Regions from separate parts of the Paenibacillus sp. 23TSA30-6 genome, predicted to be linked through region 4. Evidence: riboswitches for the same ligand, from Rfam matches in the RefSeq annotation. Region 4 holds a riboswitch; each other region holds the start of a gene.
The links. Region 4 has a riboswitch for thiamine pyrophosphate ahead of E0698_RS16450 (ABC transporter substrate-binding protein). Riboswitches for the same ligand answer to the same signal wherever they lie in the genome.
Positions count from the first base shown of each region.

Region 1: linked by a shared signal. The riboswitch ahead of thiC (phosphomethylpyrimidine synthase ThiC) and the one ahead of E0698_RS16450 (ABC transporter substrate-binding protein) in region 4 are both predicted to bind thiamine pyrophosphate.
Region 2: linked by a shared signal. The riboswitch ahead of E0698_RS07555 (thiamine phosphate synthase) and the one ahead of E0698_RS16450 (ABC transporter substrate-binding protein) in region 4 are both predicted to bind thiamine pyrophosphate.
Region 3: linked by a shared signal. The riboswitch ahead of thiM (hydroxyethylthiazole kinase) and the one ahead of E0698_RS16450 (ABC transporter substrate-binding protein) in region 4 are both predicted to bind thiamine pyrophosphate.

Region 1 is NZ_SLTL01000024.1:44,055-46,248, reverse strand. It holds gene E0698_RS19650 (IclR family transcriptional regulator) at 1-564, shown strand, start outside; TPP riboswitch at 718-830, shown strand; gene thiC (phosphomethylpyrimidine synthase ThiC) at 1,014-2,194, shown strand, end outside.
Region 2 is NZ_SLTL01000006.1:153,191-155,384, reverse strand. It holds gene abc-f (ribosomal protection-like ABC-F family protein) at 1-618, shown strand, start outside; TPP riboswitch at 707-815, shown strand; gene E0698_RS07555 (thiamine phosphate synthase) at 1,098-1,712, shown strand; gene thiO (glycine oxidase ThiO) at 1,778-2,194, shown strand, end outside.
Region 3 is NZ_SLTL01000049.1:10,300-12,493, reverse strand. It holds gene E0698_RS25010 (YetF domain-containing protein) at 1-479, opposite strand, end outside; gene thiM (hydroxyethylthiazole kinase) at 580-1,398, opposite strand; TPP riboswitch at 1,452-1,561, opposite strand; gene E0698_RS25000 (right-handed parallel beta-helix repeat-containing protein) at 1,636-2,194, shown strand, end outside.
Region 4 is NZ_SLTL01000017.1:64,716-66,909, forward strand. It holds gene E0698_RS16445 (MTH1187 family thiamine-binding protein) at 1-99, opposite strand, end outside; gene E0698_RS16450 (ABC transporter substrate-binding protein) at 370-1,416, opposite strand; TPP riboswitch at 1,610-1,719, opposite strand; gene E0698_RS16455 (pyridoxamine 5'-phosphate oxidase family protein) at 1,986-2,194, shown strand, end outside.

The sequences.
Region 1 (2,194 bases), on a different contig from region 4:
GCAACGGAAAAATATCGGCTTGGCATCCGGATATGGGAGCTGTCCACCCATTTGTCGCAAAGCGACGAGCCGGCGATCCTATTACAGCCAGCGATGGAAGGATTGCGTGACCGTCTGGGCGAAACGGTCAGCCTATACCTGCGCGATGGCAGCATGCGTATCCGCATTCAGGCCGTGCAGAGTAATCAGGCGATCCGCCGCGTTGCGCCAGTGGGTGCAAGCATGCCGCTGGCTGTAGGAGCCTCCAGCAAGGTGCTGGCGGCCTTTATGCCGCCGCAGGAGCTGGAAGCCCTGCTAAGCGGGGATGAATGGCCGCCCTCGGTAGACCCGGAGGTCTATAAGGCTCAATTGCAGGATATTCGTGAGAAGGGCTACGCGACCAGCTATGAGGAGCGGGAGCCGGGCGCTGCTGCTGTGGCTGCGCCTATCGTGAATCGGAAGGGACAGGTCGCTGCGGCCTTATCTGTATCTGGTCCGGTCAGCCGACTAGCGCCCGAGACGCTGCATGATTTTGCACCGATTTTGATTGAGGCGGCAAAAGAAATGGGGCTTATGCTTCCGTAGCAAGGATTGAGAGGAACCGGGGCAATCTAAGTGAATGATGCAGGAGATCTTGGAAAAAGGGACCAGAGAAGGGTTGCCAAAGCCGTAAATTTGAAGTAATCTGATGGGGATGGCGGGTTGTCAATTATAGCCGCCTCATGCGAATAGAATTATCACAGTTACTGGGGGAGCCTGTAATACCGGGCTGAGATGGAATCGCACTAGATTCCGGACCCTTTGCACCTGATCTGGATCATACCAGCGTAGGGAAGTAATCGGCCATTGAAATGTATACGTAGCCGCTGTCTACGGCAATGCATCGGAGTATGTTTCCGCGTGCGTAGCCGTCTGCATAGCTGTTTCGTTAGATTAGCCGGTTCCCCTGGGGAACCGGCTTTTTTGCATAGATAGCCAGCCTGGGGATGGTTCCGGATCGGTGTGTCATTTCATCGAAACGGGAGGAATGGACAATGAAACCGACAGAAACAGAAGGAACAGTAGGGAACGCAGTGGATGAACAGACAGGAGGGGTGAAGCCCTTTCCGGGGAGCCGCAAGGTATATATTCAAGGCTCGCGGCCGGACATTGCCGTACCGGAGCGTGAAATTGCCCTGCATCCCACACATACGCCGCAGGGCACGGAGCATCATGAGCCGTTACGTGTGTACGATACGAGCGGTCCCATGACCGACGAAGCCTATCAGGTCGATATCCGTAAGGGCTTGCCTCCATTACGGCGAGCTTGGGCACTGGAACGAGGCGATGTGGAGGCTTACGAGGGGCGCGCCGTCAAGCCGGAGGATAACGGGTTGAAGCCCGGCTCCAAACGGGAGACGGCTGAATTTCCCGGCGTAACCAACCGTCCGCTTCGTGCGCGGCAAGGGCGTAGTGTAACGCAAATGCATTATGCGCGGCAACGGATCATTACGCCCGAAATGGAATTTGCGGCGATCCGCGAAGGGGTGGAGCCTGAGTTTGTACGGCAGGAGTTGGCGGCAGGACGAGCTATTTTGCCTTCAAATATCAATCACCCGGAAAGTGAGCCGATGGTGATTGGTCGTCATTTTCACGTGAAGATTAATGCGAACATTGGTAATTCTGCGGTTACGTCCTCCATCGAGGAGGAAGTGGAGAAAATGACCTGGGCTGTACGCTGGGGCTCGGATACGGTCATGGACCTGTCCACAGGCCGTAATATCCATACAACGCGTGAATGGATCATCCGTAACTCCCCTGTGCCGATTGGGACTGTACCGCTGTATCAGGCGCTTGAAAAGGTGAACGGCGAAGCAGAGGCGCTAACATGGGAGCTGTATCGTGACACGCTGATTGAGCAGGCGGAGCAGGGCGTGGACTATTTTACAATTCATGCGGGCGTGCTGCTGCGGTATATTCCGATGACGGCAAGCAGAATGACGGGAATTGTGTCCCGTGGAGGGTCGATCATGGCGGCTTGGTGTCTTGCGCACCATCGGGAGAACTTTTTGTACACACATTTTGAAGAAATATGCGAAATTATGAAAGCCTACGATGTGGCCTTTTCCCTCGGAGACGGTCTACGTCCAGGCAGTATCTATGATGCGAATGATGAAGCACAGTTTGCTGAGCTGGATACGTTGGGCGAGTTAACGCAAATTGCCTGGAAGCATGA
Region 2 (2,194 bases), on a different contig from region 4:
TTCCAATTTAAAGAAGCGCGTGCGAGTGGGAAAACGGTATTTGAGGGTATTGATTTTGAAATTGGCTACACCCATGCCCTGTTGCCTAAAATGTCCATGACGATTGAACGTGGCGATAAAATTGCGATTGTGGGCTACAATGGTGTCGGTAAATCGACATTGCTCAAAACCATTCTGGGAAAAATTCCGCCGATCAGCGGCAAGACCTATCAAGGGGATTTCTTGCAGCCGGCTTATTTTGAGCAAGAAGTACGCGCAGAGAAAGTTACACCGATTGAGGATGTGTGGAATGAATTCCCGCACTTGAACCAGCATGAGGTACGGGCGCATTTGGCGCGTTGCGGTTTGAAAAATGAGCATATCACCCGTCCGCTATCCGCGCTCAGTGGTGGTGAGCAGGCCAAAGTCCGCCTATGCAAACTGCTAATGCGGGAAAGCAATTGGGTGCTTTTCGATGAGCCTACTAATCACTTGGACATCAAAGCGAAGGATGAGCTGAAACGTGCCTTGAAGGAATACAAAGGAACGGTATTGCTCGTATCTCACGAACCGGACTTTTACGAGGATTGGGTAACCAAAACGTGGAATGTGGAAGAATGGTCAAGTAAAGTCAACTAAATATCCAGTTCTGTACCAAGCTTCACAAGAAGCGGGGTTTGCAGGATTAGGAAAATATGCTAAGCTATCTTTAGCTGATACAATAAAATAGTTACACTAGGGGAGCCGCCCATGCGGCTGAGACGGAATAAACGGATTTCGGACCCTTTGCACCTGATCTGGGTTATGCCAGCGTAGGGAAGTGAGCGCCGTACAAACGAGGTAACGAAAATCATTACTTTGTTTGTTCGTGGGACAATATACGTATACGGATATGATGGTCCGTTCGGTTATTGGACGTACGTTAAACCACTTCCTTTGGGAAGTGGTTTTTTTGCGTTTTCGTTTGTGTTCATATGTTCGTATTCATATATCGTACCCCTTCATTTTTTTGCTGGTAAACGTGGCTAGTCCATACCGTATAGCACGATATGAGACTGTAAAGATACAGGGTCAGCTTACAACCATTTAGTCCATTGTGAGGTGAGAATGAGATCGAATTGCACGTAATTACGATGGAAGGCGATTCCAGTGCACATGCACATACTGCCCAAGTGGCTGCTGCTATTCATCCGTATGTTCATTATGTACACGTGCGCTTGAAGCAGAAGGGCGCATTTGAATTGCTTGCTTTAACCCGCAGTATGGTGAATCGAGGAGTTCCTTTACAGCAAATTGCAGTAAATGACCGAGTGGATGTTGCTTTGCTTACCTCCGTTGGAGCTATCCAGCTACCGGCTAACGGATTACCTGTTGAGGATGTCAAAAGTATACTTCCAGAGGGTACGCACTGCGGGGTGTCGGTGCATTCTTTGGAGGAGGCACAGGCTGCCGAACAGGCAGGAGCGGATTATGTACTCTATGGTCATGTGTATGAGACTCACTGCAAGCCGGGGGTCACTCCGCGAGGTATAGTACAGCTTGAGCGCATATGCAGGCTGCTGAGCATCCCTGTAATTGCTCTAGGCGGCATACAACCACGCCATATTCACGAGCTGTATACTGTGGGTGCAAGCGGAATTGCGGTGATGTCTGGCATCTGGGAGGCTGAGTCCCCCGTTGCGGCTGCGATGGCGTACAAGCGAATGGCGGATCGGGTAGTGCACAGCCTGTAGTGGTGAAACGAAAGTAGGAGATCGCTGCAAGCAGAATCGTTTAGGGGAGAGGAGAGATGGAACATATGCCAGAGATAAAAACAGAGGCACAAGCTATTGGACACGCTGAATGCTTGGTGATTGGTGGAGGTGTCATCGGTAGCTCCATTGCTTATCATGTGGCCAAGGAGGGTCGCAGTACGATATTGGTGGAACGATTCATTCCGGGCGGGGGAGCCTCAGGGGCTGCGGTAGGGATGCTGGCAGCAGAGAGTGAAGAATTCACCGACCCGGAGTTGGCACAGTTCGCCCGCACAAGCCGGGATGCACTTCCCGAGCTGGTTCGTGACCTGGAGCGTTTGTCTGGTGTTGCGGTGGAATTCCGAACAGAAGGATTTGTGACTCCCTTCCGTTCGGAAGCAGAGGGGCAAAAACGCTGGAATGCGGCTATTGCGCGAGAGGGTGATCATCCTGTGTGGTGGGATGCCAGAGAATTGGCCTGC
Region 3 (2,194 bases), on a different contig from region 4:
ATATCCTGAGCGGTTGGCGGCTCGTATTCGGGTTTGCGCATGACTGATAGTGAGCCGTTCGTTTCCAACGTGGCGTACCTGACCTCACGAAGAGAAAAAATATTTTGCTGCCGAAGCATGGAAAGTAACTGTGTATACTCAATATCGTATTTTTCTAGCATTTCTTGATTAACCTTGCCTTTATCGATGAGCAGCACAGTCCGGCCCTCCGCCATATATCCAAATCTTACAAAATGGGTCGTTGCCTTCTCAAAAAAATAGGACAGCGCGCACCACAGTGCCAAAGCAAACAAAAGCTGCCCAATGCTCACCTTATCGTCGTATAGTGTATTCCCCACAATTTCGCTTAAAACCAATGACGTTAAAAAATCGAGCGGTGTTAACTGACTGAGGGTTTTCCGCCCTGTAATAAAAGCAATAATCCACAAACCAAAAAAGCTGATGATCAATTTGACACCAATCGTGACGAATACCTCCATACATACACCTCCCGGCAAGAAGTTATTTCTCCTTACGGGTTATTACACCTGTCCATTTCTATATAAACAGTGGTTCATTTCACCTTCTATCCTCTTGTGTTCAGAATATCCGCTCTAATGCGCGCACCCTACCGTACTGGCGCACATCTTCCGGCGTTACCGCGAACAGCATATTAAGTAGCTCGATCTGAAAGCTTCCTGGTCCTTCCCCACCTTTTCGTTCTGCTGCCATTTCAGCAGCAACGCCATATACGGCAAGTGCTGCCATGCCAGCAGTAAGTCTGTCGTTTTCGACAGCAGCGAAAGCGCCAAGCACCGAAGTTAATAGGCAACCAGCTCCCGTAACTTTGGTAAGCATGCTATGGCCGTTCTCAATGATCCACCCTATACGGCCGTCGGTAATGACGTCTTCTTTGCCGGTGATTGCAACAATTGTATTCAGTTGATGGGCTGCTTTGACTGCAAGTTGTGAAATATTCAAATTGCCTGTTTCTCCAGCATCGACACCTTTAATTTGTATGTCTTCGCCAATGATTTGTGCAATTTCAGCAGCGTTACCGCGAACAATATCCACCTTGACCCGATCCAGAATCCGGAGAGCGGAGGCTGTGCGGAATGGGGTCGCTCCCGCGCCCACGGGATCTAACAGCACAGGTACCCCATGTTCATTAGCCGATAAACCAGCCATAATCATGGACTCTACAAGTTCTTCATTTAACGTACCAATGTTAAGTACAAGCGCCCCCGCAATTCGGGCCATATCTGCGACTTCCTCTTTGGCGTATGCCATAACTGGTGAAGCGCCGAGCGCGAGCAGTCCGTTTGCCGTAAAATTGGTGACGACCACATTGGTTATATTGTGAACGAGCGGATTCGTATCCCGCATATTTTGTAGCAACAAAGCCATTTGATCTAACATTAAAAAACCAACCCTCTTTCTTCAGGAACCTGTGAAAGACTGTTGGCCTATACATATGTATACACTTCTATCCCTACGCTGGCATTATCCAACAGGTTCACACGGTCTACGACGGCTTAGTCGTACTCTCAGCTTGCTTCCACAGGCTCCCGTTATATTTTTTTCTAATGTTACGGGTTCGTCATACAAAAATCAACAGATATTTTGATCATGTAAAAAACGTTTGGAGGTTTGCTTTTGGACCCATCTATTGCTTCTTCCCCGTCTGCTGTTGTAGCCGCTGATGGCTCGGGTGACTATCTCTCTCTAATTGAAGCTTTAGCATCCAATGAAACTAATATTTTAATAAAAAACGGTATTCACAATGTTTTTACTACTATATTGATCCAAAACCATACTACAAAAATACAGGGTGAATCCATTGAACAAACGATACTTCGCCAAGCCGATCCTTCAAAGGATTTAATCAAAATAAACGCCGATGATGTTTCGATTACCCGCTTAACCCTGGATACGTTCACTCACTCTGCTCAAGCAGCTCTTGTTGTTGCATCCTCTAACCGTACCCGCATTGAAGGAAATAAGATTTTAGGTGCTGCAAGTATTTTTGCCGTATACTTTGCGGGTCCACAGGTGACGCCAGGTGCAGATACGATTGCAGCAGTAGAAGAAAATCATCTCGATAATGAGAATGTGTTTGAAAATAACACCTTATATTCTGAAGGGATTCGCGTTTCACGTAATTTAGAGCACCCAATTTCATTAGGCAGTCGATACCATGGATTAGAGATTATGT
Region 4 (2,194 bases):
GCGCTGAATAACTTCAATCGCCTTATCTACATATGCGTAAGAGTCCTCGTTATTGGGGGTTTTAGGAATCACTTGAATACTGAGCAGTGTGTTAGCCATGTGAATTCACCTGTCCTTTATTTGGAGTGTTTTTAGGGAAATATGGTGGTTTAAGGGGGGGAGACCGCTTCGCGTTTCATTTGATCTTACGATCGCTGTTGCCGTGGGATTCTTTGAATAGTTTAAAAGGTGAGAATCCCACGGCAAAGGCGAACGCTGCGCTTCTTCAGATTCAAATGTAACGCTACGCTGCCAACCGCCTTAAAAGCAACATATTATCGGGTTTTGTTGGTGTGGAATTTTTACACATTTAGCGTTTTAACAAAATGATTAACGCTTGGGCAGGAAGTCGTTGGTAAAGGCTTTATCGACTTCCAAGGGTTTGCTGAGCAGCTTGCGCTCATACATCCAGTCGGAGTAGTTTTTCCATATCTCCGCTTTTTGTACGCCCCATTGGGTGGCATCGTCCTGATAACGTGGGCTTAGCCATTTTTGGCTGGCGAGCACCAGCTTTTTATCCAGCTCCGGAACCGCTTTGGTCAAGATGTCTGCGGCTTCTTCCGGGTGAGCGATGGTATATTCATAGCCTTGAGCGGTTGCGTCCATGAAGGACTTGACCAGCTCAGGATCATTTTTAATGGTCTGTTCGTTGCTCACGATGACAGGTGTATAGTAATCCAGGCTTTTGGAATAATCTTTTACATACAGCATATCCAGTGGCTCACCCCGTAATTGGGCTTCCATCCCGGTCCATGCGTAGAAAATCCAGGCAAAGTCGATATCCCGCTTCACGGCTGTAAAATAATCGGCATTGCCCATGTTGATGATCTTCACCTTGCTTACGTCGCCTTTGTCTGCGTCCATGATGGATTTCATGACCGCTTCTTCTACGGGCGAACCCCAGCCGCCGTAGGTTTTACCTTCAAAATCCTTCGGGCTCTTAATCCCGCGGTCAACCGGGGCTGCGAAGCCTGATGTATTATGCTGGATGACCGCAGCGATGGATACGAGCGGTACCCCTTGCGTACGAGCTTGTGTGACGCCCTCCTGATAGCTGATACCAAAAGGTACAGCATTGGAAGCAACCATTTGATCGGCTCCGCCTGAGCCGGGTTGAACGATCTGGACATTCAAGCCTGCTTTTTCATAAAATCCTTTGTCCTTGGCGACATAGAGGCCCGTATGATTCGTATTTGGCGTCCAGTCGAGCACGACTTTAACGTCCTTGAGTCCCTTTGTCGGGGAGGATGATTGGGTGTTGGCGGCAGGAGTCTCGCCTTGTGGGGCAGAGGGGGAGCTTCCGCCGCAGGCGGTCAGGGTCAGGGCCATTAACCACAGGCTGATCAGCCCGAGGCTTAACATTTTCATGCGCTTCATCGTTGTGTTCTCTCCTTTATTACCCGTAATCCGTCGGATCAGACAGCTTATGTTTCCCATTTCACAAAAATAACTTCTGCCGGACGCTATCTGTTCCAACAACATCATCTTCAACAAAAAAAGCGCCCCGATGTTCCGGGACGCTTGCGCATGTATATACCAAAGTAAGGGATGGGCCTGGTCAAAGAAAAGGCGCATCTTGCTTAAGCATTCCTACGCTGGCATTACCCAGATCAGGTTGTAAGGGTCAGTGTCTTGGGACACACTCTCAGCCGGCCGATTCCAGCACCCCTGGCATTGTATAGTCGAATGGGTTATTCATTCGGGTTTACTACGACGATTATATGCCTAGAAGGCGGGTCTGTCCAGCATATAGGAAGAAGTGGCGGTTCATTTGCCAAACGACAGGGTACACTTTTACTGTGAGCTTTGTTCTGAAAATGACCATGATTCAATCGCTTAAAGTTGTTTTTCAGAATAGCTACGCAGGTATGGTTTGATGAGCTGGTGTTGGATCATGGCATAGGCCTTCAAAGGAATTCTAATTTGCGAAAAGGAGTTGTTGTACCGTGGGTAAAACGGAATCATTGGATCGCAGCCAACTGGAACAAGCCATTGTAAAGGCTTTGGATAACAACAAATTTTGCTCGTTGGGTACGGTGGAGGGCGGCAAGCCGAAGGTACGCTATATGGCTCTTTTTAACGAAGGGTTGAACATCCATCTGGCGACAGATCGCAAAACACATAAGGTGGAGGAGCTCAAGGACAACCCAAACGC